DNA from 2 places in the Halobacillus shinanisalinarum genome. Region 2 is predicted to be linked to the other one. Evidence: a T-box and tRNA genes for the amino acid it is inferred to sense, from the RefSeq annotation. Region 2 holds a T-box; the other holds one or more tRNA genes.
The links. A T-box is a leader RNA that pairs with one kind of tRNA and senses whether it is charged. The one in region 2 lies ahead of tyrS (tyrosine--tRNA ligase), so its partner is inferred to be a tRNA-Tyr.
Positions count from the first base shown of each region.

Region 1: it has a tRNA-Tyr gene. The T-box ahead of tyrS (tyrosine--tRNA ligase) is inferred to sense a tRNA for this amino acid. The anticodon was not compared.

Region 1 covers NZ_CP095074.1:3,972,371-3,986,991, reverse strand. The annotation lists gene MUO14_RS19770 (FUSC family protein) at 1-186, shown strand, start outside; gene MUO14_RS19765 (hypothetical protein) at 318-869, opposite strand; gene MUO14_RS19760 (hypothetical protein) at 1,046-1,504, opposite strand; gene MUO14_RS19755 (helix-turn-helix domain-containing protein) at 2,056-2,328, opposite strand; gene MUO14_RS19750 (hypothetical protein) at 2,483-2,620, opposite strand; tRNA gene MUO14_RS19745 (tRNA-Leu) at 3,086-3,167, opposite strand; tRNA gene MUO14_RS19740 (tRNA-Cys) at 3,169-3,242, opposite strand; tRNA gene MUO14_RS19735 (tRNA-Gly) at 3,287-3,361, opposite strand; tRNA gene MUO14_RS19730 (tRNA-Gln) at 3,368-3,442, opposite strand; tRNA gene MUO14_RS19725 (tRNA-His) at 3,460-3,535, opposite strand; tRNA gene MUO14_RS19720 (tRNA-Trp) at 3,550-3,620, opposite strand; tRNA gene MUO14_RS19715 (tRNA-Tyr) at 3,626-3,711, opposite strand; tRNA gene MUO14_RS19710 (tRNA-Thr) at 3,727-3,802, opposite strand; tRNA gene MUO14_RS19705 (tRNA-Phe) at 3,816-3,888, opposite strand; tRNA gene MUO14_RS19700 (tRNA-Asp) at 3,922-3,998, opposite strand; tRNA gene MUO14_RS19695 (tRNA-Met) at 4,004-4,080, opposite strand; tRNA gene MUO14_RS19690 (tRNA-Val) at 4,110-4,185, opposite strand; tRNA gene MUO14_RS19685 (tRNA-Glu) at 4,267-4,341, opposite strand; tRNA gene MUO14_RS19680 (tRNA-Ser) at 4,369-4,461, opposite strand; tRNA gene MUO14_RS19675 (tRNA-Asn) at 4,466-4,540, opposite strand; rRNA gene rrf (5S ribosomal RNA) at 4,552-4,665, opposite strand; rRNA gene MUO14_RS19665 (23S ribosomal RNA) at 4,801-7,721, opposite strand; rRNA gene MUO14_RS19660 (16S ribosomal RNA) at 7,955-9,523, opposite strand; gene MUO14_RS19655 (nucleotidyltransferase-like protein) at 9,907-10,788, opposite strand; gene MUO14_RS19650 (YgzB family protein) at 10,922-11,299, shown strand; gene perR (peroxide-responsive transcriptional repressor PerR) at 11,391-11,834, opposite strand; gene MUO14_RS19640 (cob(I)yrinic acid a,c-diamide adenosyltransferase) at 11,960-12,514, opposite strand; gene MUO14_RS19635 (D-2-hydroxyacid dehydrogenase) at 12,516-13,469, opposite strand; gene bcp (thioredoxin-dependent thiol peroxidase) at 13,818-14,288, opposite strand; gene MUO14_RS19625 (potassium channel family protein) at 14,354-14,621, opposite strand, start outside.
Region 2 covers NZ_CP095074.1:745,333-759,953, forward strand. The annotation lists gene ezrA (septation ring formation regulator EzrA) at 1-871, opposite strand, end outside; gene hisJ (histidinol-phosphatase HisJ) at 1,026-1,826, shown strand; gene refZ (forespore capture DNA-binding protein RefZ) at 1,816-2,424, opposite strand; gene MUO14_RS04040 (GAF domain-containing protein) at 2,546-3,025, shown strand; gene rpsD (30S ribosomal protein S4) at 3,711-4,313, shown strand; gene tyrS (tyrosine--tRNA ligase) at 4,496-5,764, opposite strand; T-box leader at 5,821-6,027, opposite strand; gene MUO14_RS04055 (transglycosylase domain-containing protein) at 6,154-9,210, shown strand; gene MUO14_RS04060 (GNAT family N-acetyltransferase) at 9,331-9,981, shown strand; gene MUO14_RS04065 (acetoin utilization AcuB family protein) at 9,984-10,631, shown strand; gene MUO14_RS04070 (acetoin utilization protein AcuC) at 10,628-11,803, shown strand; gene motS (flagellar motor protein MotS) at 11,832-12,608, opposite strand; gene motP (flagellar motor protein MotP) at 12,598-13,428, opposite strand; gene ccpA (catabolite control protein A) at 13,476-14,477, opposite strand.

The DNA.
Region 1 (14,621 bases), 1.7 Mb from region 2:
AAAACTGGTGAAGGTGCCGGTGTGATCTACAACATGGATAACGAGAGAAAGCACATCGAACGCTTCGCACCAGGACATAACGAGAACCAGGGGGACCTCATTCATCATCTTTACTATGTATGGCGGATAAACCAGTCCATTTTAATTTTAGGGAAAGAATTAGGTGCCGAAGAAAGGGATCGGTAAGAAAAACGAAAAAAGAACTGACGTCAAGTAAACGTCAGTTCTTTTTTATTTAAAAAAAATTAAAATTGCGATAACCACTGTTCCATTTTGCCCTCTTCATCAGCACTATGTAGAACATTACTAAAAGAGAGTTATTCCCCTCTTAACGTTTCAGTTACGTCCCAAACCTTGTCGTAACCATTATATGAATTTAAAGCTATATCAAGATCGTGAAACATACGATGAAGGTTTCTAACTGTACCTTTATCTTCACGTTCAAGAACTGAATTCGCAAGCCCTTCAATTTCTTGTAAATCGCTTTTTAAGGTTTCGGAAGTCACATTTGGCAGCAACTCTTCAACCTTTTTAAGAACCATTTCCGCTTTCGCTCGTTGATCGTTCCAACTTAAGTTTCCAATTCCACCAAAACCTGTTGTGTCATTATAAAAATCGTGGGTCGTGGAAACGAATTCGCCAACATCTTTGTTCTCCTTCCCAACTGTTGCTTGTGTTTGTTCGATCGTATTGGCTGAAACCTCCCCAGCTTTCGCCTCTTCCTGCGCCCCTTTCGTTTGGTTTGTATCGCTACTCGCTTCCTGTTGAAAAATTACATTTGCAACAATAAGGTAAACGAACACGCCAAGGACTAAAAACGCAACCGTTCCTAGTCCCCACATGATCTTCTTGAATAATGTATCAAACATAAAATCCCCTCGCTTTTCTTGTAACGTAATCGTAACATTGAAAGAAAATCATGTAAATTAATCCAGTAAAATATATATAATACATCATTAACAAGGAGTTCTTCATAACTGCTTCAACGGAGAAAAGATGTTTACTTTGACTCAACCCTATACCATATATAATGGGCCGTCATTAGTTAGCCATTCTCAATTTTACATACCCACTTATAGTAATATAAAACAATAAGTAATAAGAAAGGATTAACCAATACTGAATACCACAAATTCCACCACCCATGATTAAAATATCCCCACGGTTCAGGTAATAAGGTGATGGCTTCGTAAAATGTAATTCCTATGACCCAAAATAAAATGTAAAAAATACGTTTATACATTAATTGTCCAAATGGGTACCAGTTTAGAAAAATCATATTCACGGGAGGGATCAATATAAGTAATGCAGGGATTGATCGCCACTCTATAGATTTAGAAAAGTACCAATATCCTTGATACTTTGCATCAATATATATATCAACAATTATTTGAAATGCTATGGTAAACATCCATATATGAACAACTTGATTTTTAGTTAAACGATTATTTGTTCTAAATGCAAGAAAATTAAATACAAAGACCGCAATTATTAGCCCTAACATAATAAGGCTCCTTTTTAAAATAGCCTTCCACTCTATCCCTTAAATTAATCATTCGTTCTAGTAAAAGAACTTCCATAAATTAGTTGAAATTTTTAGGGAAGTTAGGTAATTATTTGGGGATTTAAAGTGATAAATCAAATATACAACTTTGTAAGGAATTTGAGGATAAACTTAAAACAGATTTAACGGAACAAGCTTAGGATTCTCCTAAGCAAAATTACTTGTCTTTATAATACTTAATTTAAATCAACTTAATACCTTTTATATCGTTGCTAATTGATTGGTGTGAGGTTCCTACCTATTATGGTGCGTCTATTTTTAGAACCACCCTATCCGTTCTAAAATTCTCATTTGGCTTTTGGTCTCCAACCATAAGGGTCATGTCTACTTCAAACCAACCTTGAACTGCTTGACCGCCACCTTGGCATTCTTTTGGTAGTAGTAGGTGGAGCGCTTGATGCCAACGATGTTCAGAACCTTCGTCATGGCATAGCCCTGAGCGATCCAGTAATCGGCTACTTCAATTTTTTCCGTGAATGAGGGCTTTTCTTTTACGAGATCCCCAGAACGTCGATTTCAAGATCCTTCTCACCCAGAAGTTTCTTTAAATGACCGATCTCTTCAGCCAGGTGTTTCGTGTCAATTGAATCTACTTGATCAAGAGACACATCCCCAAGTTTTCCTTTATGAAACTCCTGGCACCAATGATCTACCATATTAGCGCTTAGTTTATAAAGACGAGTGACTAGGCTTTTATTCGCGGTTTCTTCGGCTTCTTTGAAGACTTGTTGTTTGAGCGCTATCGTGTACTGATTGCGTTTCATTCAACTCATCCCCTTTCTATTTGTCAGAGTAGTAAGATTCCCACCCACTGTCCAACGTCAAAAAGGGACTTTTTAGAGAATTAAACTGCATTTATCTCATGATTAGTTTTGAATTATTGTACTTGTTAGCCAGGATATACCTCTGAATAACAACTTAAAAGGTAAGAGAAACAATTGGGGTATCCAAAGTATCCAAGACAGTATCAAATTCAATGCTTCTGATATATAATCGCCCCTCCTTAGCTTTTTTATCAGTCCTCTCCCTATTTCTTAAAACTTCATTAAACCCCATTTTTATACCCTCCCATACTATTCTTGAACCTTACGCTAACCTACTTCGTTTGTTAAATAATGATTACTAATATTCTAACATAAATTGTAAAACTCAATACCTTTTTCTTATGTAGGCTATCCCTAAATCAAAGAATACTGGGACGGTCTTAATTACATAAATCACAATATCATTAAATAAATTATCGCTTCATTGAATGATTCTGCATACGAATGAATTCGAACTTTTTCGGACAATGGATATTTCACGGTCATTAAGATTATTCTTACGTCTTGCCATAGCTTGCCTTCCTTCGGAGCTATTCGCACGATTAATACACATGATTAGAGACAATGGGTAAACACTAAAAATCTACGTATTTTAGCTAAAAAAGACAACAAAAAAAACGCTTCCCACAATGTGAGAAACGTTGATATTACAGTATATTCAAGACTAATTGACTTACTCTTAACGAAAATAAAATAATACCGGTGGTCGGGTTCGAACCGACACTCCGTGAGGAACACGATTTTGAGTCGTGCGCGTCTGCCAATTCCGCCACACCGGCATGGAGGCGGCAACCGGAATCGAACCGGTGATAGAGGAGTTGCAGTCCTCTGCCTTACCGCTTGGCTATGCCGCCGTTTTACATCCTATGCTAACCATCTCTTAGTTATGAATATAAAATGGAGCGGGAGACGGGATTCGAACCCGCGACCCCCACCTTGGCAAGGTGGTGTTCTACCACTGAACTACTCCCGCATCTGATGGCTGGGCCAGCTGGATTCGAACCAGCGCATGACGGTACCAAAAACCGTGGCCTTACCGCTTGGCTATGGCCCAACAGATTAATTTAAAAATGGGGCGACTAGTGGGATTTGAACCCACGCATGCCGGAACCACAATCCGGTGCGTTAACCCCTTCGCCATAGCCGCCATAATGTAAAAAGCAGGGGTAGTAGGAATTGAACCCACATTGGCGGTTTTGGAGACCGCAGTTTTACCATTAAACTATACCCCTATAAATGGTGGAGGGAGTAGGACTCGAACCTACGAACCCGATGGGAGCGGATTTACAGTCCGCCGCGTTTGGCCAACTTCGCTATCCCTCCATCACAATGACCAAATGGTGCCGGCCAGAGGACTTGAACCCCCAACCTACTGATTACAAATCAGTTGCTCTACCAGTTGAGCTAGGCCGGCTAGTGGAAAAAGGTGGCTCGGGACGGAATCGAACCGCCGACACACGGATTTTCAGTCCGTTGCTCTACCGACTGAGCTACCGAGCCAGATTTCTAATGATTTACGTGTATATGTAAACATGGCGGTCCGGACGGGACTCGAACCCGCGACCTCCTGCGTGACAGGCAGGCATTCTAACCAACTGAACTACCGGACCAAATTTGGTTGCGGGGACAGGATTTGAACCTGTGACCTCCGGGTTATGAGCCCGACGAGCTACCAGACTGCTCTACCCCGCGATAATGTGGAATTTCCACTAGAAAATAGATGGTGGAGGATGCAGGGCTCGAACCTGCGACCCCTTGCTTGTAAGGCAAGTGCTCTCCCAGCTGAGCTAATCCTCCAGCTATATAACTTACTAGATATGTAATGTATTAAGAAAATGATATATTTAATAATACTTTCACTAATAAGCTTTGGGAAGTTGGTGACCCGTACGGGATTCGAACCCGTGATACCGCCGTGAAAGGGCGGTGTCTTAACCACTTGACCAACGGGCCAATCGAAAACTTTCGTTATGTTCGATATGGCGGAGAGCGAGGGATTCGAACCCTCGAAACCGCGAAAACGGTTTACACGAATTCCAATCGTGCTCCTTCGGCCAGCTCGGACAGCTCTCCGTAATGGCTCCACCGGTAGGATTCGAACCTACGACCGATCGGTTAACAGCCGATTGCTCTACCACTGAGCTACGGTGGAATAATAATGAAACCTGGCAGCGTCCTACTCTCACGGGGATCGACCCGACTACCATCGGCGCTGAAGAGCTTAACTACTGTGTTCGGCATGGGAACAGGTGTGACCTCTTCGCCGTCGCCACCAGATCTCTTAATTCTCTTTTTTAAAGGACAAGATATATTATATTGCTCTTTAAAAGAAAAATCAAGGGTTTATGTAGAAGTTTTTGAAAACCCTCAAAACTGGATAAGACAGGCAAGACCAAACGATTCAATTTTGATATAGATAAGTCATCGATTGATTAGTATCCGTCAGCTTCACGTGTCACCACGCTTCGACCTCGGACCTATCGACCTCATCGTCTCTGAGGAATCTTACTTACTTGGCGTAAGGGGAAATCTCATCTCAAGGGGGGCTTCATGCTTAGATGCTTTCAGCACTTATCCCGTCCACACGTAGCTACCCAGCGATGCTCCTGGCGGAACAACTGGTACACCAGCGGTGTGTCCATCCCGGTCCTCTCGTACTAAGGACAGCTCCTTTCAGATTTCCAACGCCCACGACGGATAGGGACCGAACTGTCTCACGACGTTCTGAACCCAGCTCGCGTACCGCTTTAATGGGCGAACAGCCCAACCCTTGGGACCGACTACAGCCCCAGGATGCGATGAGCCGACATCGAGGTGCCAAACCTCCCCGTCGATGTGGACTCTTGGGGGAGATAAGCCTGTTATCCCCGGGGTAGCTTTTATCCGTTGAGCGACGGCCCTTCCATACGGTACCGCCGGATCACTAAGCCCGACTTTCGTCCCTGCTCGACTTGTAGGTCTCGCAGTCAAGCTCCCTTGTGCCTTTACACTCTGCGAATGATTTCCAACCATTCTGAGGGAACCTTTGGGCGCCTCCGTTACTCTTTAGGAGGCGACCGCCCCAGTCAAACTGCCCACCTGACACTGTCTCCGAACCGGATCACGGTCCTGGGTTAGAATGTCCGTACAGCCAGGGTGGTATCCCACCAGCGCCTCCACCGAAGCTAGCGCTCCGGCTTCTCAGGCTCCCACCTATCCTGTACAAGCTGTACCAACATTCAATATCAGGCTACAGTAAAGCTCCACGGGGTCTTTCCGTCCTGTCGCGGGTAATGCGCATCTTCACGCATAGTATAATTTCACCGGGTCTCTCGTTGAGACAGTGCCCAAGTCGTTGCACCTTTCGTGCGGGTCGGAACTTACCCGACAAGGAATTTCGCTACCTTAGGACCGTTATAGTTACGGCCGCCGTTTACTGGGGCTTCGGTTCAACGCTTCGCGCCAAGCGCTAACGCATCCCCTTAACCTTCCAGCACCGGGCAGGTGTCAGCCCCTATACTTCGCCTTACGGCTTCGCAGAGACCTGTGTTTTTGGTAAACAGTCGCTTGGGCCTTTTCACTGCGGCTCCTCGGCAGAGGAGCACCCCTTCTCCCGAAGTTACGGGGTCATTTTGCCGAGTTCCTTAACGAGAGTTCTCCCGCTCACCTTAGGATTCTCTCCTCGCCTACCTGTGTTGGTTTGCGGTACGGGCGCCTCTTTCCTCACTAGAGGATTTTCTTGGCAGTGTGAAATCAGGAGCTTCGGTACTCTAGTTCCCTCCCCATCACAGCTTGACGTTGCCGAGCGGATTTGCCTGTCTCGACCGTCTCACTGCTTGGACGCACACATCCAGTGGTGCGCTCTCCTTATCCTCCTGCGTCCCCCCGTCGTTCAAACGGAAAGGAGGCGGTACAGGAATATCAACCTGTTGGCCATCGCCTACGCCTTTCGGCCTCGGCTTAGGTCCCGACTAACCCTGAGAGGACGAGCCTTCCTCAGGAAACCTTGGGCTTTCGGTGAAAGAGATTCTCACTCTTTTTTCGCTACTCATACCGGCATTCTCACTTCTAAGCGCTCCACCAGTCCTTACGGTCTGACTTCGCAGCCCTTAGAACGCTCTCCTACCACTGATCCCTAAGGATCAATCCGCAGCTTCGGTGGTGTGTTTAGCCCCGGTATATTTTCGGCGCAGCGTCACTCGACCAGTGAGCTATTACGCACTCTTTCAATGATGGCTGCTTCTAAGCCAACATCCTGGTTGTCTAAGCAACGCCACATCCTTTTCCACTTAACACACACTTGGGGACCTTAGCTGGCGGTCTGGGCTGTTTCCCTTTCGACCATGAACCTTATCACCCATGGTCTGACTCCCAGAACAAAGTCGTTGGCATTCGGAGTTTGACTGAATTCGGTAACCCGGTAGGGGCCCCTCGTCCAATCAGTGCTCTACCTCCAAGACTTTCTATTCTGAGGCTAGCCCTAAAGCTATTTCGGAGAGAACCAGCTATCTCCGTGTTCGATTGGCATTTCACCCCTACCCACACCTCATCCCCGCAATTTTCAACTTGCGTGGGTTCGGGCCTCCAGTCAGTGTTACCTGACCTTCACCCTGGACATGGGTAGATCACACGGTTTCGGGTCTACGACCGCCTACTGCTTCGCCCTATTCAGACTCGCTTTCGCTGCGGCTCCGCTGCTTTAGCTTAACCTTGCAGACGGTCGTAACTCGCCGGTTCATTCTACAAAAGGCACGCCGTCACCCATCAATGGGCTCCGACTACTTGTAGGCGCACGGTTTCAGGATCTCTTTCACTCCCCTTCCGGGGTGCTTTTCACCTTTCCCTCACGGTACTGGTTCACTATCGGTTACTAGGGAGTATTTAGCCTTGGGAGATGGTCCTCCCGGATTCCGACGGAATTCCTCGTGTTCCGCCGTACTCAGGATCCACTCCGGAGAAAAGAAGATGTCGACTACAGGGCTCTTACCTGCTCTGGCTGATCGTTCCAGATCGATTCATCTATCCTCTTTTTTTGTAACTCCAAAGGAGTGTCCTACAACCCAGAAAGCAAGCTTTCTGGTTTGGGCTGTTTCCGTTTCGCTCGCCGCTACTTGGGAAATCGCGTTTGCTTTCTCTTCCTCCGGGTAATGAGATGTTTCAGTTCCCCGGGTCTGCCTTCCCTTACCTATGTATTCAGTAAAGGATCCTGCTCCATTACGAGCAGGGGGTTCCCCCATTCGGAAATCTTCGGTGCACAGCCTACTTACGGCTTCCCAAAGCATATCGGTGTTAGTCCCGTCCTTCATCGGCTCCTAGTACCAAGGCATCCACCGTGCGCCCTTATTCACTTAACTATTGTCGTCGTGAAAAGACGTTAAAAAATTGATGTTTGATGTCTTGTCATCCCGTGTCGATCTCTATCTAAAGAGGATCGTCACGTTCTGATTATCTTATCCAGTTTTCAAGGTTCACATTGAAAGATCGTTTGATCTCTCAAAACTGAACAACCAACCAGGTACGTCTTCCGTATGCGGCAGCTTCCCGACTTTCTCGAAAGAGAAAGAGGTCGCCTTGCATATGTCCTTAGAAAGGAGGTGATCCAGCCGCACCTTCCGATACGGCTACCTTGTTACGACTTCACCCCAATCATTGGCCCCACCTTCGGCGGCTGGCTCACATAATGTGTTACCTCACCGACTTCGGGTGTTGCCAACTCTCGTGGTGTGACGGGCGGTGTGTACAAGGCCCGGGAACGTATTCACCGCGGCATGCTGATCCGCGATTACTAGCGATTCCGGCTTCATGCAGGCGAGTTGCAGCCTGCAATCCGAACTGAGAATGGTTTTATGGGATTTGCTACACCTCGCGGCTTCGCTGCCCTTTGTACCATCCATTGTAGCACGTGTGTAGCCCAGGTCATAAGGGGCATGATGATTTGACGTCATCCCCGCCTTCCTCCGGTTTGTCACCGGCAGTCACCTTAGAGTGCCCAACTGAATGCTGGCAACTAAGATTAGGGGTTGCGCTCGTTGCGGGACTTAACCCAACATCTCACGACACGAGCTGACGACAACCATGCACCACCTGTCACTTGGTCCCCGAAGGGAAAACCCTATCTCTAGGGCGATCCAAGGATGTCAAGACCTGGTAAGGTTCTTCGCGTTGCTTCGAATTAAACCACATGCTCCACCGCTTGTGCGGGCCCCCGTCAATTCCTTTGAGTTTCAGCCTTGCGGCCGTACTCCCCAGGCGGAGTGCTTAATGCGTTAACTTCAGCACTAAGGGGTGGAAGCCCCCTAACACCTAGCACTCATCGTTTACGGCGTGGACTACCAGGGTATCTAATCCTGTTTGCTACCCACGCTTTCGCACCTCAGCGTCAGAAACAGACCAGAGAGTCGCCTTCGCCACTGGTGTTCCTCCACATATCTACGCATTTCACCGCTACACGTGGAATTCCACTCTCCTCTTCTGTCCTCAAGTTCCCCAGTTTCCAATGACCCTCCACGGTTGAGCCGTGGGCTTTCACATCAGACTTAAGGAACCGCCTGCGCGCGCTTTACGCCCAATAATTCCGGACAACGCTTGCCCCCTACGTATTACCGCGGCTGCTGGCACGTAGTTAGCCGGGGCTTCCTCGTTAGGTACCGTCAAGGTACCGCCCTGTTTGAACGGTACATGTTCTTCCCTAACAACAGAACTTTACGATCCGAAGACCTTCATCGTTCACGCGGCGTTGCTCCGTCAGACTTTCGTCCATTGCGGAAGATTCCCTACTGCTGCCTCCCGTAGGAGTCTGGGCCGTGTCTCAGTCCCAGTGTGGCCGATCACCCTCTCAGGTCGGCTACGCATCGTCGCCTTGGTGAGCCGTTACCTCACCAACTAGCTAATGCGCCGCGGGCCCATCTGTAAGTGATAGCTAGAAGCCATCTTTTACCTTCCTCTCATGCGAGATAAAGGATTACCCGGCATTAGCCCCGGTTTCCCGGAGTTATTCCGATCTTACAGGCAGGTTGCCCACGTGTTACTCACCCGTCCGCCGCTCATTCCACAGGCTTCACCCCCGAAGGGGATCCGCCTGCTTCCTGCGCTCGACTTGCATGTATTAGGCACGCCGCCAGCGTTCGTCCTGAGCCAGGATCAAACTCTCCATAAAAGTTAAAGTTTGACTTGCTCATTTGCACACCGAATGTGCTTGTTTCAAATTCTCTCTATTTAATAGAAAGAATAAATTGACGTACTGGTTGGTTCGTTCAGTTTTCAAAGATCAAAAGTTGTTCGCCGCTTCAAAACAGCGACCTAATTAATATATCATGGTGAGTAAGTTAAGTCAATAACTTTTTCCATGATTTCTTCTTAAATCTGTGCGTCTGCCGCGTTTGCTTTGTGCGACGTTTAATAATATATCATGCTTATAAAATATGAGTCAATACATTTCATCAAAAATTTATAAAAAGCTCCATTGAAATCAGTCAGGGAAACTCATTCATAATAAAAACCCTCTCTTACCTTTGATAAGAAAGGGTGAACATTCCCAGTTTAGGATTGGCTTATTGGAGCTGCTTGATACATTCGATGATAAATATTTGCACCTTTTGTTTCCTGTCGTACAACTTCAATGAGCCCTTTATCTACCAAGTACTCAACCATAGACGACAGATCAAGCGCATACTCTTGGATTTCTGGGTGGATCTTAAGCTCACCAAATGACCACGCTCCCTCCCTACTATCTATTAGCAAAAGCAAGTGTTTAGCACTTGTTCGAGATCTTACACTAATTGCATGTTCAACAGCAAGAATCATCAACTGAACCCTTTTATTGGTTTCCTCTTTACTTTCAATGAGCTCTTGGTAAAGCTTATATACTTCAGGTTCTATTCTTCTCACCTGATTCCATACGGTAACTTCTGGGTGGAATCCTTTCTCAATAATAGCTAATCTAGCTAGATAATGAAGAGAGTGAACCATTCGACTGAATGAGTCAAGGTATTGTTCCGATTCAAACAAATCTTTGGATTCACTATAGCTCCTTATTAATTTAGCAAACTCAATGGCTTTCTTTAAATCCCTTGTTCGTGTAGGGAAAGATCTTAAGCGTTCCTTTAAATCCGTTACATAGTCATTGCGTTCAAATACCACCGTTCCATTGATTACCCACTCCACTGCTCTTCGATAAGAGCTCGTATCGATCCACTTTTGCAAAAGGGTTTCGTCTACAATATGCATGGCGGCGGATTGGTCATCGAATTCGTAATGCTTTACATACCAAGGATCTTTTGCGTCCTTAACAATTATAAACAGGATGACATCAAAATTATCTGTTACAGGACTATTTGGTTTCTTTTTTTCTAATATGAGAATTCCCATTGTATTGGCCTGGCTCGCCCTTTCTTGATAAATCGGGCGCAGTATATCTTCCATTATTTATCCCCCATATCATTAATTGGTTCATTGTTTTATTCGATACTTTTTGGTGAAATCCTTTTTTCGAATTATATTTTAATAGGGGAAATATGCTATACTACGTCTGTAGAGTATGTAGGAGGGACTTAAGATGGCTTTAAAGTACAGCAGTAAAATTAATAAAATTCGTTCCTTTGCTTTTTGGTTAATATTCGCCGGCTTTGGTGTTATGTATATTGGTCTTTTGTTTAAAGAAACAGCATGGGCGATGGCTATCTTTATGATTTTAGGTATGGGATTCATCGGACTAAGTACAGTGGTGTATTTTTGGATTGGGATGTTATCGACGAGGACCATCCAAATTGTTTGTCCATCATGTGAAAAGCCCACCAAAATGCTAGGCCGGGTAGATGCCTGTATGCACTGTAAACAGCCGCTTACATTGGACAAGTCATTAGAAGGTAAAGAATTTGATGAAAAATATAATTCAAAACGTTATAAGAAACAAGAAGCTGAGCATCAATCATAAAAATACTTACACTAAAAAGGGACCTCGTGCATTCGGCAGAGGTTCCTTTTCTTATAGTCCATAAAAAAACTGAAAGCATGGGCTTCCAGTTTTAGTGAGCTGTTTTCACTTTACATTCTGAGCATGTTCCGTAAACTTCCATGCGATGATGACTTACAGTAAATCCAGTCACCTGTTCAGCTAGTGCTTCCACTTCATTTAACTTAGGGTAGTGAAAGTCCACAATCTTACCACATGATTCACAAATAATATGGTAATGATCAGAGGTATTACAATCAAAGCGGCTGGATGAATCTCCATACGTGAGTTCGCGGACCAATCCAATTTCCCTAAACACGCGTAAATTGTTATATACTGTTGCGACACTCATATTTGGAAACTTGCTCTCCAATGCCTTATAAATATCATCAGCTGTCGGGTGAGTCATTGCATTCAACAAGTATTCAAGCACCGCATGACGCTGTGGTGTAATTCGAACCCCGGAACTTTTTAGTGTATCAATCGCTTCTTGTAGTCGTTGTTCAGACACCGTCATGCACCTCGCTTTCATATACTAACTTTTTTGAATTAGAAAATTATTAAATTAGAATCTTTATAATTAGTTTAACCTGTCTATAAAGGTATTGTCAATAAAATCATCATCTAAAGAAGCTGATCTGGTTACACATCTGGGTGCAATGGCAGCTCTTTTCCTCCGAGATGCTGATTGACATATCTTGCAGCTACAAATAACAAATCAGACAATCGATTCAAATATGACACAACCAGCGGGTTGACTTCCTCTTCCAATGCAACAGCTGTACGTTCAGCCCTTCTTACAATCGTACGCGCCATGTGCAGCCCGGCTGACGCTTCATGGCCTGATGGCAGAATAAAGTTATTTAATTCTGCTAAACTAGTGTCCCACTCATCAATATATTGTTCAAGATCATCAATATGCCCCTTTTTCAGTTCCCAAGTCACTTTTTTCCCCTTCGGTGTGGCTAGCTCAGCACCGACATGAAACAGGATCGTTTGGATTTTTTGCATTGCGGTGAGGAAGGCGTCTTTCTCCGTCCAATCTTCACGTACTAGATGACTTAAAGCCACACCTATAGCCGAATTGGCTTCATCACATGTACCATACGCTTCTACTCTTAAATCATTTTTTGCAACACGGTCCCCATAAATCAAAGAGGTCTTTCCTTTGTCTCCCGATCTCGTATAAATACGCATATTAATACCCCCGTTTAGGATCAATAAGATTTTCCATATCTTCCTTCTTATTTAAGAAGGATTGTAGATTTCTTTCAAAAATTTCAAACCCACGTGGTAAATATTGTGGAGTTATTCCCGATAAATGTGGGGTGACAGTCACTCTTTCTTCCTCCCAAAATGGATGGCTCTCAGGAAGGGGTTCTTCCTCAAAAACATCCAAAACGGCATGACTTATCTGATTCTCCTTAATTGCCTGCAAAATAGTGTGTGAAGCAACCAAGTCCCCTCTACCCATGTTCAAAAAGATAGCATGGGAAGGCATGAGCCGAAAGTGTTCCTCTGTAAGAAGATAGGTTGTTTCCTCTGTGCTTGGCAATACGGCCACAACTACATCACCGTGTGACAAGGCTTCCTTCATCCTATCTACTGAATATGTTTCGTCAAAATAAGGTTTAGTTCTTCCAGACTTTGATACCCCAACCGTCTTCATTCGAAACGTTTTTGCCAGTCGTGCTGTCTCTTGGGCAATCGCGCCTGTTCCGAGCAATACCATCGTTTGTCCATTAATTTCTTTCATCGGAGTTCTTCGGTTCCATTGGTGACCCTGTTCTAACTGAACCAAGGCCTTTGCTTGTCGTGACACCTGAAGAACCATTGAAATGGCATATTCAGCCATCGGAATTGCGTGAATGCCCCGTACATTCGTTACCAGGATGTTCCGTCTGGATATGTCTTCAAACGGCATTTGATCCATTCCGGCAGACAAAACCATGATCCACTTAAGCCTTGTAGCATCGGCTATCAGTTCAGGTGTGACATCCTCCCCGAACGTAATTAGCACATCCGCTTCCTTTAAATGCTGTCTACCCTCCTTCATTCCGTGACAAAAGTAAAAATCCACTTCTCCAAAGTTCTCCACTAACCGCTCTTTTATCTCATCCGGCACTCGTTTAATCACTGATACAACCTGCATAAACACACCTCTATCTCCATCTATTATTGGAATTTATTTTGATTGATTAGGATTTAATCTTTTTGTAATTCTTCTTTCACAAATCATCCATTGTCTCTAATTATTTCACCATGAGTGTACACTTGGCCACCATATTCAGGACGCTGAATTAAAACCATATCCCAATGAACTGACCCTCTTTAATGATTGGGATAATAAAACATCTGCCAATTTCCTTAATCTGGGACCCTTCATATGTATGCCTCCTCTTCCTACCGCTCCTTCTTAAATCATTCTGTACACCATCTTTAATTCCCTTCTTAAGCAACAAAAAAACCGTGATAGACGGATCCACCACGGTTTAATTCATTATGCTAAGTTTTCACGGATATATTGCAAGGCGGATTCTACGTGACCCTCTACTTTCACTTTACGATAATCTTCAGCCAAGTTCCCTTCTTTGTCAATAATAAAAGTGGAACGTTCAATACCATAATATTCTTTACCGAAGTTCTTCTTCAGCTTCCAAACGCCGTATTCTTCGGCTACCTTATGATCCTCATCAGCCAGAAGCAAGAATGGCAAGTCATGCTTGTCAATGAATTTCTTATGACTATCAACTGGATCCGGGCTAATACCAAGAATCACTGCATCTAACTCTTCAAAACTTTCGTGTTGGTCACGAAAATCGCATGCCTCTGTTGTACAACCCGGCGTCATATCTTTTGGATAAAAGTAAAGCACTACATTCTTCCCTTGATAATCTGATAGCTTCACAGTTTCCCCATTATTTGCTGTCAGTTCAAAATCCGGTGCTTTTTGTCCAGTTTCTACTGTCATTCTTAAATCCCTCCTAATTAGTATCTCCCTTTAGGATATCATGTTCTATTTATAAACATCCACTATCAAGAATCTCTAGTAGAACTCTGCCAAACCTTAGCTACAATCGCCGCCGGAAGTGTGTAGCCTATTAATGCTTCTATAACAGCAAAAAAACGCCCCCATCCGATCGGCATAAGATCCCCATAACCAACAGTAAACAGTGTGACCCCGCTAAAATAAACACCGCGCGCAACTTCTTTCGTCCATGAGTATGGGAATACCCCAGGGGATTGCGCAAAAATGATTAATCCTTGATAGGAGAGCGTCGCGTAGATGATACCAAATCCAACC
Region 2 (14,621 bases):
CCTGAATTCGTGTATCAATTTCCTCTATTAAAGAATGAATGCCTTCCTGGTCACCCTTTTCAAGAGCTTCCACACTCTTATTTAGTTGTTCTTGATAATCCTCTACTTCTGGTATAAAGCCGAGGTGCGAAACCCGGTAGCCTTCCTCGCCCATATCTTGCATACCAGCCAGTAACTCTGATAACTGTTCAGGGAGTTCCGTTTGGGTCTTCTTTAAAAGCTCAGGGAAGGATGCTACTTCTTCAGACAAAAGAACAAGCTTATCGCGGACCGATTGAACAAGATCATTTGCTTCCAAGTAATTCCCTTGCTCCACTTTCTCCTCGTACTTATTCAAATCACCTTCCAGCTCTTCAACTCTAGATTCAAACAATCGCACAGCCTTACCATATTGATGCCGGTTATGTATCAGCTTTTTCTTTAGATCTTTTAAATCTGGAGCCAAAGCTTCGATTTCTAAGCGACTGCTTTTCTCCGAATCTAACAGCACTTCTAACTCATTAAACATTTCTTCTATATCCTGCTCAATATCTTGCAGCTTTTTCTCCGTGTTGTTCAGCACTTTTTTCACACGTTTCATCCGATAACGGTCTGCTGCTTCTTCAGCATCAAACAGGTCTTCTTCTAGATCTGGAAGTTCTCTAGTTAAGATCTGGTCCCAGCGACTGCGCCACGTTTCAAAACGCTCCTGAGTTTGACCAGAGAGATTCAATGCTTTTACACGGGATAATTCTTCTGTTACATTACGATTCATGATGTCCATCTTCCATCCCTCTAAACGGTCGACTTCATCATATACTTTCTTTCGCCAGATCAATCCGAGGATGATCAGTGCAATCAGTACTAATATGCCCCCAATGAAGTACCTCATAAACAGCCTCCTTACAAAATACACGTTCACGGATCATTACGTTTTATTAAAATTAGTTATCTATTATGATACCATGGATATAATCATTTTGGCTAAAATATTTCAAATTTATTAACATATTGACAATTAATGCAAAGAAAGAAGGAGCAACTATATGATTGACGGCCATATTCATTCGCCTTACTGTCCGCACGGGACTTCTGACACCCTTGAATCTTACGTGGAACAAGCAATTAAAAGTGGCTACACATCAATGACTTTTACTGAGCATGCTCCCTTGCCTCCATCTTTTAATGATCCTGTACCGACCAGGGATAGTGGGATGAATCCCCGGCTTCTTGAGGCATATATAAATGATGTAAGTAAAGTGAAGAAAATTTATGAATCTGACATTGAGGTTAAAGTTGGACTAGAGGTTGACTATATTTCTGGTTTTGATGAAGAAACGAAGCATTTCTTAAATCAATACGGACGTTTTCTCGATGACAGCATTCTATCTGTTCATTTTTTACCTATAAAGAATAATTGGTACTGCATTGATTACAGTTCATCTGTGTATAAAGAAGCTATAGCAGCAAGCGGCAATATAAATAACTTATATCAGTTATATTTTGATACATTAGTTCAATCTGTCTCGGCTGACCTTGGAGTCTATAAGCCTGACAGAATTGGTCACATGACACTAATTAAAAAGTTCCAGCAGCTTTATGAACCGCCTGCAGAATGGGAGCAGATGGCCACCTTTTTTCTAGACTGTGCGAAAGAAGGTTCGATGACGCTAGATTATAATGGGGCAGGGATTAACAAAGAACATTGCAAAGAAGCCTATCCACCAACAAACATTGCTAGAAAGGCTTCTGCAAAGGGGATTCCTCTTATATACGGATCAGATGCACACAACAGCTTTGCAATCACACAAGGCTATCATGCACTTGATCCTTCTATTATACGCTAAAGACACGTTTTGCCTTTAACGCTTTACGATCCATCATAAGGGAACTGTACACATCAATAAAATGGGATATCGACGTGTCAGAGTGTAGCGACTCTTGAAATTCGAGTGGCATAACGAAAGGAGCATTTAGCAACCCCTTAAGCTGGACTAAGCACAATTTTTCTCTATATGTGATCTCAAGCTTGTTCGTTTTATTAAATAAAAGCTGTGTGAGCAAATGGTTTTCTTTAGCTAAATAGGTTACCAGCATTTCTCTAGCAAATACTGTATTCAATGTTAATTCTCGATTGACCAGACAAGAAAGTTGATAATGCTCCTGCTTATAATGTAAAATTCTTTTCACTAATGATTCTAAATTTTGTTCCAAATTCGTATTAACTTCTTGTTCAATCATTTCAAGATATGGTTCAAAATAATGAATAGCTAGTGATTCAAACAGCCCTTGCTTGCTTTTAAAATAGTAATGAATCAATGACACGTTTACCTTTGCACGATTGGCAATATCTCGAACGGATGTCCCGCTGAACCCCTGACTGTAAAATAATTGGCATGCGACATCTAACACCTTTTGTCTTGTTGCATTTTGACGGTTCATCATTGGATTCCTCCTTACTTAGAGGAATTCCCTATAAACGATGAATTCCCTCTAAAAATCGTACATCAATTACCGACATGACGGCAGGAATCCTGTCGAACAATATTTTTAAGGAGGCTTTATTATGTTTCAATCCACACAGTATAAAGGAACAAAAGAGGATCAATATCACATGCTTATCAAACAACTCGATGCTCTGCTTGATGGGGAGCCTGACGAAATAGCAAATCTCTCAAATGCATCTGCACTATTAAATCAATTTCTCGATAATGTCAATTGGGTTGGTTTTTATGTATGGAGGGAAAGCGAGCTTGTTTTAGGCCCTTTCCAGGGGCTTCCCGCCTGCGTACGTATTCCTGCTGGTAGAGGCGTCTGCGGAACAGCCGTTTCCGAGGGTACTTCCCAGCGAGTCCATGATGTGAATGCCTTTCCTGGCCACATTGCTTGTGATTCAGCTAGCCAATCGGAAGTCGTCGTTCCCATTTTCAAAGATGACCAAATATATGGGGTCCTTGACATTGACAGTCCTTCGGTCGGTAGGTTTGATGAGAAAGACGAAGAGTACCTAAACTTATTTGTTAAAACCCTTGAGAAGCATATTTGATAATCTTCCTTTGATAAGACAAAAAACGGAATAGAATATAGGAAGAAACGCTCTTTATTTCAGAGGCTACTGAAATTCAATATATGGTCGATGGGGCAATTAAAGTGGCTTCCGATTTTAGATACCCTAGGTTCGAAGCCACTTTAAGTTAACCCAGAGTATGAATCACCCCATGAGCTTCAAGATATAGGCATAAATGAACGGGAAATTTGTAAATACGCATATATGGCTTTAATTCGTGCATAAAACGCGTTAAATACGCAAATACCTCATTAAAACAAATGCCTTGCCAAAAGCAGGGCATTTTTTCAGTGGCCTCTTATTTCAGGAGCGGTTCTTCCATATTTCTCGAATGGGACAGACAGCTAAGTGAGCTGGTCCACTATTTATACCTATCCACGTTTAAGTTAGCTATTTCCATTAAATGAACGTTACAACCTTCACTCATAACAATATTTCCCCTTGACTTATGCCTTTTTAAAAACTATAATAGCCTTTGTGTAAAATAAACGGCAGCCTATGTGAATCCGGCGCCTGATTTCATTTTGTTCCTCGACTGATGAGGTGCATCGCGTAACTCTCTGCTGCTGGAGCGATGGTGCATGAAAACAAAATGTGCAGCGTTATGAGGAACACACACTGTTTTTATTTTATGCAAAATAAAATAAAAAAGGAGGAAATACCAATGGCACGTTATACAGGATCAACCTGGAAAAAATCACGTCGTTATGGCATTTCTTTAAGCGGAACTGGTAAGGAACTAGACAAGCGCCCTTACGCACCTGGACAGCATGGTCCAAATCAACGTAGAAAGCAATCTGAATACGGACTTCAGCTTCAAGAGAAACAGAAGCTTCGTTTCATGTATGGCTTAACTGAGCGTCAATTCCGTCGTTTATTTGAAGAAGGTGGAAACATGAAAGGGATTCACGGTGAGAACTTCATGATTCTTCTTGAATCTCGTTTAGACAACCTTGTTTACCGTCTTGGTCTAGCTCGTACGCGCCCACAAGCTCGTCAGCTAGTTAACCACGGTCATGTGACTGTTGACGGCGGACGCGTAGACATCCCATCTTACCGTGTAGCGCCAGGTCAAGTGATTGGCCTTCGTGAGAAATCACAAAACCTAGATATTGTACAGGAAGCTGTTGAAGTGAACAACTTCGTACCAGAGTATCTTACTTTCGATGCTGACAAGCAAGAAGGTTCTTACTCTCGTTACCCTGAACGTTCTGAACTTCCAGCTGAGATTAATGAAGCTCTAATCGTAGAGTTCTACTCTCGTTAATAGCTCCTTTGAGAAACCACCCTTAACTAGGGTGGTTTTTATTTGGAGAGGTATTGGAAATTACTTCCACCTCAAGTCATCCAAATTTTGGATGACTTGAGGTGGAAGGGAATGGTTATAAGCTAGAGATTCCTCTTCATCCTTAAAAACAAAAAGAGCCTCAGAAAGAGACTCTTTTGTTTTTAAACATATCGAATTAAAAAGTATTTCTTCTTCCCTCTGCGAATGATAGTAAATCGTTCTTCAATGCGATCCGCTTCGCTAATTATATGCTTTAAATCCTGATTTCTCTCTCCATTTATATAGACCGCTCCATTAGTGATATCTTCACGAGCCTGTCGTTTTGATGAAGAAATACCAGCTGTAACTAACAGTTCAATTAATGCTGGTTCTTTTTCTTCAGAATGATAAGCGGGGACATCCTTAAAGCCTTGTTCAATCTCATCTCCTGAAAGAGCCTTAATATCTCCACTAAATAAAGCTTCACTAATTCGTTCAGCTTGTTTTAATGCACCTTCATCATGTACGAGACGAGTCATTTCTTCAGCTAGACGCCGCTGAGCCACTCGTTTTTCCGGCTGTGTTTCCACTTCATTCTCAAGTTCTGCAATGTCTTCGTGGCTTAAGAATGTGAAGTACTTCAAGAATTGAATAACGTCACGGTCATCCGCATTAATCCAAAACTGGTAAAACTCGTACGGTGTAGTTTTCTCGGGATCTAACCAAATTGCTCCACCGGCAGTTTTCCCAAACTTTGAACCGTCTGCTTTTGTAATCAATGGCATTGTTAATCCGTAAGCTTCGACTTCTTTCTCTCCAGCTGCTGATCTGCGGATGTATTCAAGACCAGCGGTAATATTCCCCCACTGATCACTGCCCCCAATTTGCAATGTGCAATTTTCTTTCTCATGTAACTGTTGGAAATCGAGCGCCTGTAAGATCATGTAGCTGAATTCCGTAAAACTTATACCACTTTCAATTCGGGACTCCACAGAATCCTTAGCTAACATGTAGTTTATCCCAAAGTGTTTTCCAGTATCTCGCAGGAAATCAATGATTGTCATTTGTGAAAGCCACTCATGATTGTTTCTAGCAACAGCTGCATTTTCACCCTTATCAAAATTAAGTAGCTTAGCAAGTTGATTACTAAGTTTTTCACTATAGCCAAGCACAACTTCAGCCGAATTTAACTGACGTTCAGTAGATCGTCCGCTTGGATCTCCTATCATTCCCGTACCGCCGCCAACAAGTGCGATCGGACGATGTCCAGCCTCCTGAAATCGTTTCAATAATAATGCTGGTACTAGATGACCGATGTGTAGACTGTCCCCAGTCGGATCAAAACCACAGTACAGTGTCACTTGCTTTTCATTTAAATGCTTTCTTAATCCTTCTTCGTCAGTCATTTGATTAATTAGACCACGCTTTTCTAAGTCTGTTAAGATATCCAATCCTGAACACTCCTCGTTTTTCGAATTTAAAAAAATAAAAAAGACCTCTCCCCTAAAAAAGGGACGAGGTCTTTTCGCGGTACCACCCTTGTTGCACATGACATGCCACTCTCACTGATAACGGTTTAATCAACCGTCTTCTGGACTCGCCAGAAGATTGCTCCCGACCGTAATTCAAAAGTAAATGTATACTGACTCCCAGCAGCCGCCAGCTCTCTAAATATAGGGATTTACTCTTTACTTCAGCCATTCATCACACGAATATTTTAACTGTATTCCATTAATATCATACCCTACGGAAAAAGGCAATGGTAGATTCCTGTTTAGTTATGTCTCTAAAACAGCGAATATGTTATAATGTAGTTTGGAATTTAGGAGGTTTTTTATATATGGGGAACAAAAAAAGATTTGATTTTGCATCTCTTAAGTCTCTTTGGGAAAGAGGAGTAATTCAGAAGAATACACGGATCGGCTATGATGTGACTTGGAATATTATATTATTTTTTATCATTCTTGGTGTAGTAGGACTATTTTTCGCTGGCGGAGTCGGTGCCGGTTATTTTGCGTCACTCGTTAAGGACGAGCCTATGAGAAGTGAGGCTGAAATGCGGGAAAGTATTTACAACTACGAGGAAACATCTGAAATTTACTTTGATGGTGAAAACTTCTTAGGGAATATACAATCGAATCTATACAGAGAAGAAGTGACGCTTGATCAAATGAGTAAACACTTACGGCATGCCGTGATTGCTACAGAAGATGCTTACTTCAACACACACAAGGGCGTCGTACCTAAGGCTGTTATGCGAGCCGTTATGCAAGAGGTAACGAACGCATCCGTTAAAACGGGTGGTAGTACATTAACACAGCAACTTGTAAAAAACCAAATCCTCACAAATGAAGTGTCATTTGAACGTAAAGCAAAGGAAATGTTAATCGCACTAAGAGTAGAACGCTTTTTTGAAAAAGACGAAATTTTAGAAGCATACTTAAATATTGTTCCCTTCGGCCGTAATGCAAATGGCCAAAACATAGCAGGTGTTCAAACAGCAGCTGAGGGTATATTCGGCGTTAGTGCAAAAGAATTATCTATCCCTAAAGCAGCATTTATTGCAGGACTGCCGCAAAGTCCTTTTGCTTATACTCCATTTAAAAACAATGGAGAACCAAAAAGCGATGAAGCCCTTCAACCTGGAATTAACAGAATGAAGGAAGTTCTTAATAGAATGTATGAAGCTGATTACATCACGAAAGACCAGTACGAGAAAGCTCAGCAGTTCAATCTAGCAGAGAATCTAGCAGAGCCTACTAGTTCGTCACTAGAGAAATATCCTTTCTTAACAAATGAAATTCATAGACGTGCAAAGGAGATTATTGTCGAACAATTGGCTAAAGAAAACGGTGACACAATGGAAGACGTGGCGAATGATGAAGCACTAGCGGAAGAGTATAATGTGTTAGCAGAACGCCGTTTAAGTACTGGCGGGTTCAAGATTCATACAACGATAGATCAAGAGATTTTTGATGTTTTAAAAGAAGTGAAGAATAATTACAATAATTACCCAGGCAATAGAACAGTAACAGTTCCTGACCCTGAATCAGGGGAACCCGTTCAAAAGGTGATTCCTGCTCAAGTAGGAAGTACCGTAATTGAAAATTCTACAGGTAAAATTAAGGGCTTTATTGCAGGTCGTGATTTTGAACAATCACAAGTAAATCACGCTACAATTTCGAAACGCTCTAATGGCAGTACAATGAAACCGCTGGCTGTTTATGGCCCGGGAATCGACATGGGGCGTATTCATCCCGGTTCCGTATTTGCAGACGTTCCTTACCAATACAGTGGCACTAACGATAACGTAGGTAACTACGGCGGAGGATATCATGGACTTGTATCGGCACGTTACGCATTAGCGAAGTCTTATAACGTCCCAGCAGTAAAAGGTTATATGCGAATTATTAATGAAAATCCAGCTAAAAACTATTTAGAGAAAATGGGCTTCACGACATTAGGTGAAGATGATTACACTAATGCTTCTTTACCCCTTGGCACAGCCCTTGTGACTAATGAAGAAAATGCCAATGCTTATGCCGCATTTGGTAATATGGGGAATTTTGTCGATGCGTATATGATCGAAAAAATTGAGACACAAGATGGAGAAGTTTTCTATCAACATGAATCAGAAACAACGGAAGTGTTTAGTCCGCAAGCCGCTTATCTTACCATTGATATGATGCGCGATGTGTTGCAATATGGGACAGCAGCAGGCTTAAAAGGACAGCTCACGAACCCCGGTGTAGACTGGGCTGGGAAGACAGGTACATCACAAAACTATAAAGATACCTGGTTTGTTGCTACCAACCCTAACGTCACAGTGAGCATGTGGATGGGGTATGATGAAGAAGCGAGTCTTGAAGGTGTTTCAAATTATAGCGGAAGAAATACAGCACTATGGGCCGATGTAGTTAATGCTGTATCAGAAATCCGACCAGAGCTCATGGTTCCGGATAGTGGCTTCCAGCGTCCAGAAGGAATCGTTTCACGCTCCTACTGTGCTACTTCAGGTTTATTGGCCTCTGATCTCTGCTCATCAGTAGGGCTTGCACAAAGCGACCTTTACATTGCGGAATATGCTCCAACAAAAGCCGATGACAGTTTAATTAGCGGTGAGTTTGTAAGAGTGAAGGATAATTTAGTTACTGCTGGAGCAAATACACCGAATGAATTCATTATTGATGGCGGTGGCGTAACACTAAGCCCTGAATTTATTAAAGAAAACAACTATGGCTCGCAAACAACTTTGAACTACTTGATTCCAAACAGAGGCGCATGGGACAAGGTTGCCCTTCCGTCATCTGGATCGTTATCAACATCATCATCGATCGAAAATGATGGGAGCAACCCCGCAGTTCCTGGGTCAGTTTCAGCAAACTCATCAACTATTTCCTGGTCAGCATCTTCTAGTAACGATGTCGTTGGTTATAGAGTGTTCAAGGCGTCTGAGCCTGGAGGTGCATTTTCATTAATAGGTAATACAACTGAAACTTCCTTTAACTTCTCTGGTGGGGACGGGGTCTACGCCGTACGAGCTGTGGACTACTACGGTCAATCGTCCGGTAATTCATCAACTGTGCAGGTTGGGAAACCTGGTAGAGCTACTCCGGAACCGAAGCCAGAGGGAGACCCTAAACCTGAAGAAGAGTCAGAGCCATCCCCTGATTCCGAAGCAGAAACCCAAACACAACAAGAAGAACCCGCCTCAGAGTCAGGAGCATCAGAAGAATCCGAGGCGGCCCCTGAAGATAGCACGGCTGATAATAGCGAAACTCCGGATAACCCTGAAGGAGATTCCAACACTGAACAGTCAAGTGAAGAAAATCCAGGCGACACAAATAATCAAGATAACTCGAACAATGAGGAAACAGAACCAAATAACAACGAATAGTAATCACCTCACTCCAGCCTTACCCAGGGCTGGAGTTTTCTCATCTTTGAACATTTAAAATAACAAAGATTCATGTATAATGTGAGTAGATACTGAATTTTCACACTAGGTGGTGAAGCAATGGAACACACAAAAACCTATCACTCTGAAACCTTTGATACACAATTTGGTCCTGTCATTATCGAAGGGCCCCTGTCATCCGAACAACTAGCTAAATATACTTTTGATAAAGAATTACATGCGTTCCGTCCTCCAGTGAAACAATTTGAGGCATTACAAAGTATTGCTGACTTTGAGGAGGGGAGAATTATTATCGCAAGACACGAGGAGAATATTATCGGATACGTTACGTATCTTCACCCCGACCCTTTAGAACGTTGGTCTGAAGGCAGTATGGAGGACCTCATTGAACTTGGTGCAATTGAAGTAATTCCCCAATTTCGCGGCTTCCGTGTAGGGTCACGTCTGCTCCAACTTTCAATGTTGGATGAATATATGGAGAACTATATCATTATTTCTAATGAGTACTATTGGCATTGGGACCTTAAAGGTACCCGCCTTTCGATATGGGACTATCGAAAAGTGATGGAAAAAATGATGGCCGCTGGCGGGTTGACCCCCTCTCCAACAGATGACCCGGAAATCATTTCCCATCCTGCAAACTGTTTAATGGTGCGGATTGGGGAGAACGTTCCTGTCTCATCTATAGAACAGTTTGATCATCTACGGTTTCTCACCCGTCATCAATACCGAAAAGCAAGGGGCGAATAACCATGTTAGTTGAAGAAATTATGAATAAAGACGTCATCACACTATCTCCTAATGATGGTATCGAATCGGCATTGAAACTTTTAAATGAGTATCACATTCGTCATATTCCGATAGTGGATCAACAAAACTGTGTAGTTGGAATTGTTTCTGATCGGGACGTTCGGGATGCAAGTCCTTCGATTTTTGATGCTCCTGAACAATCAGCACAGCTTAAAAACCCCATAGAGTCAATTATGACAACACCTGTAACCACCGTCCACCCTTTGGATTTTGTTGAAGAAGTGGCCGGGATCTTTTACGAGCAAGAGATTGCCTGCGTACCTGTTACTAGAAATGACGAACTTATCGGCATTATTACAGAAAAAGATATGCTAGACACCCTGATCCAGCTTACCGGAACGAATGTCCAGAGCTCACAAATTGAAGTGAAAGTCATTAATAAACCTGGCATTCTCCCACAGGTTACCCAAGTTTTCGGGAAGCGTAAAGTGAATATTAGCTCTGTTCTCATCTATCCTTATAAACCAGATTCAAATTATAAGATTATTGTCATACGGATTCAAACTATGAACCCACTTCCTACGATAGAAGATTTAAAAGCAGAGGGATATGAAGTCCTGTGGCCTCATTTACCGGGGATGTCATCATGATTTGTCATTCAAGCTTTGTATTTTCAGATGAGTTTACACGTTATAAGTTTCGAGATGATCACCCTTTTAATCAGCAACGAGTAATTATGACGAAAGATTTGCTTGAAAAAGAACAGGCTCTTACAAGCGACGATATTATCCCTCCTCGTTTGGCTACTGATCAAGAGTTAAAACTCGTGCATAACCCTAAATACATTGAGGCAGTCAAGCGTGGCGGTGAGGGGTTGCTTACAGAGAATGAAGGTCTGGAATTTGGTATTGGGACAGAAGATACCCCCATGTTTACCGGGATGCATGAAGCTTCTTCCTTGCTCGTTGGAAGCACACTCGCTGCTATCGATTCTGTCCTACAGGGAAAGGTAAGACATTCATTGAATTTAGGTGGAGGGCTTCATCATGGATTTGAACGAAAAGCATCTGGATTTTGTATTTATAATGATGGAGCTGTCGGGATTAAATACATTCGCGAGCATACCGACTACAAAGTTTTATATGTGGATACCGATGCTCACCACGGTGACGGTGTGCAATGGGCTTTTTATGATGACCCCAATGTGTGTACCTTTTCCATACATGAAACCGGACGCTATTTATTTCCAGGAACAGGTAATGTGAACGAAAGAGGACTGAAGGAAGGGTATGGCTATTCTTTTAACTTGCCTATCGATGCTTTTACTGAAGATGAATCGTTTTTACATCTATACGAATGCGCTTTCAGGCAAATTGTGGACTACTTTAAACCGGACATTATTATTACCCAAAATGGGGCCGACGCTCACTTTCTGGATCCATTAACACATCTTTGTTCGACAATGAAATTATATGAAAAAATTCCGATGATCGCGCATCAACTTGCCCATGATTACTGTGAGGGGAGATGGGTAGCTCTTGGTGGGGGTGGCTATGATATTTGGCGGGTTGTTCCGAGAGCATGGGCACAAGTTTGGAAGATCATGTCTACGGGGACACCTTTCGAAGGCCCGTTGTCAGCATCTTGGAGAAACTATTGGCAACCCCAGTCACCGGTTACACTTCCGACAGATTGGAATGACCCTAAAGGTTCGTATCAAGATATACCTAGAAAACAAGAGATTACTGAAAAAAATCTTAAAGTATTAGAAAAATCCATGCAGTTTATTTATAATCAAAGAAGGTATAATTCATCTTCATGAAAAAGGAGACCTGGAAAAGGCCTCCTTTTTACTGGGAGTATTTAGGATCTATAATCACAATTTCAACGCGGCGATTTTTACTCCAATTCTTTGGTGAATCATTCGGTGCGATAGGACGAGTATCAGCGTAAGCCACAGCACTGAAACGGCTTTGCCCGAGTCCTTCTATAGTTGAAGTTAAGTATCGAATCACACTGCTTGCTCGTGCCCCTGAGAGTTCCCAATTTGAAGGATATTTAAGGGTGGAAATGGGACGGTTGTCCGTATGCCCCTCCACTTTCACGTAGTTCGGTATATTATTAAGCAATGTACCTACTTTACTAAGAAAGGGTTTGCCGTATTCGAGGATTGCTGCTTCGCCGGTCTCAAATAGCAATTGTTCCTGTAACACAAGTACAACACCATGGTCTTTTCTAGTAGCTGAAATGGTATCCTGAAGCTGATTGGCTTTAAGGTATTGGGTTACCTCTTTAAGAAGTTCATCCAAGTTTGATTCAGCCTCTTCAAGGTCCGCCATATTTTGGGGTTTATCCGCAGGCTCTTCAAACTCATTATTCATTTCACCGTTTTCTTGAATTTTTGCTTGCTCTGTAGGGTATTCGTTTTCTACAGGAGAAGGGTAAAAGTCAAATATCATTCGATTGCGAAACGATTCAGCGATAGCCTCAAACTTGACCATATTGATCTGTGACATCGAAAACAATAGGATAAAAAACACAAGAATAAGCGTGATCATATCCGCATATGTTGTCATCCACTTTGGAGAACCTTTATTCTCTGCCTTTTTCCGTCGTTTAAGCTTCATTTGCCGTACCCTTTAATTCGCTTCCCTCTGAATCTTCAGCCACTTCTCCTACTTTTTTATCTTCTTCTGACAGAAAAGCACTTAATTTTTCTTCAAGAATTCTAGGATTTTGCCCCGATTGGACACCTATAACGCCTTCAATAATCAATTGCTTTATGAAAACTTCCTGCTCTGTTTTATTCGCAAGCTTGCCAGCCATAGGAATAAAAACAAGGTTTGAAAGCAATGTACCATAAAGAGTCGTCAAAAGGGCAACGGCCATTTTCGGGCCCAATGTTTCAGGGCTGCTTAATGTCTGCAGCATAAGAACGAGTCCAATTAATGTGCCGATCATCCCCCAGGCTGGAGCATATTCCCCGGCTTTTTCAATGATCGTTCTTCCCCTTTGATGTCGTTCTTCAACAGCAACAATCTCTGCAGTCATAATGTCGTTAATGACTTCAGGCTCCACCCCATCTACAGCAAGCAGGACTCCCTTTCTTATAAAGGGATCTTCCACTTCTTCAAGTTCTGCTTCAAGTGCAAGCAAACCTTCTCTTCGTGCCCGTTCTGAGAGTCGAACAAATAACTGGATCAGCTCAAGTAAGTTCATATCTCGTTGCTTGAACGATTCTTTTAGGACACGAAAAGTCAGTTTAATTTCTGCTAAGTTAAAGTTAACCATAAGAGCAGCAAAAAGTCCGCCAACGACAATTAAAATAGAAGCGGCATCAGCAAAGGAGGCGATTCCACCCATACCTGCGCTCGACATGATCCCAAACATAACCATGACGATCCCAAGAGTAATACCAATTGGAGTCAACACATCTCGCTTGTTCATTCATCTCTCTCCCCGATTTTCAAATACATTTAGTATTTATATCGGCTTTATTTTGATTGTGTTGAGTTTCTTTCAATAATTCTGTGAGGCAGCGTGACACTTTGTTCTTCCACTTCTTCTTTATTCATAAATTTTGTAAGCAAACGCATAGCTACAGCTCCAATATCATACATTGGTTGTACAACTGTAGACAATGTAGGCCGGACCATTGTCGCAAGGCGTGTATTGTCGAAGCCGAACACTTCTATATCCTCTGGAACCTTCAGACCTTGGTCTTGTGCACCATGGATAACCCCCAAAGCCATTTCATCTGCTGCAACAAACACGGCACTTGGCTTTTCAGTCAATTCCCAAAGCTGCTCAAATGCTTCGATCCCAGAATCATAAGAATAGTCTCCTGTGATAATCAGATCTTCACTAACGGTTTGATTATGGTCGCGTAACGCTCGCTTATATCCTTCTAGTTTCTGATTATTTATTTCTGTGTTTTCTGCACCTGATACATAAGCAATCCGTTCATTATTGTGCGAGAGCAGTAATTGTACCGCTTCATAAGCTGCTTGTTCATAATTAATGTTGACGGCAGGGGTTTCGCCTGTCTCATCAACGGTTGCTGCTAGGGCTATAGGAACGGAGGCATTTTTAAACTCACGCACGTGATCTTCCGTAATCTTCCCTCCCATAAATACAAGGCCGTCCACTTGTTTGCCGAGCATGGCATTAATTAAATGCAACTCCTTGTCTTTATTTTGGTCAGAGTTACTTAGGATAATATTGTAATTATACATTGTTGCGATATCTTCAATTCCTCTAGCTAATTCAGCAAAGAAGATACTTGAAATATCAGGGATAATGACACCTACTGTAGTTGTTTTCTTACTAGCTAGTCCTCGTGCTACGGCATTTGGTCGGTAGCCGAGGCGTTCAATCGCATCGTTCACCTTTTTCCTTGTTGCCGGCTTCACATTTGGATTCCCATTTACTACTCGCGACACCGTTGCCATCGAGACATTAGCTTCTCTTGCTACATCATATATTGTTACATTCATCTTGCTTCCTCCTCCGTCGATTACAACTAAAGCATCTATTCATAAAATTATCATACGATAGTTGATCACCTTCCGCAAACTTCGCGGGAACTATTGATAGTTCTAGGTTACCCTAACTATTATAACGAATAACACGATAACAAA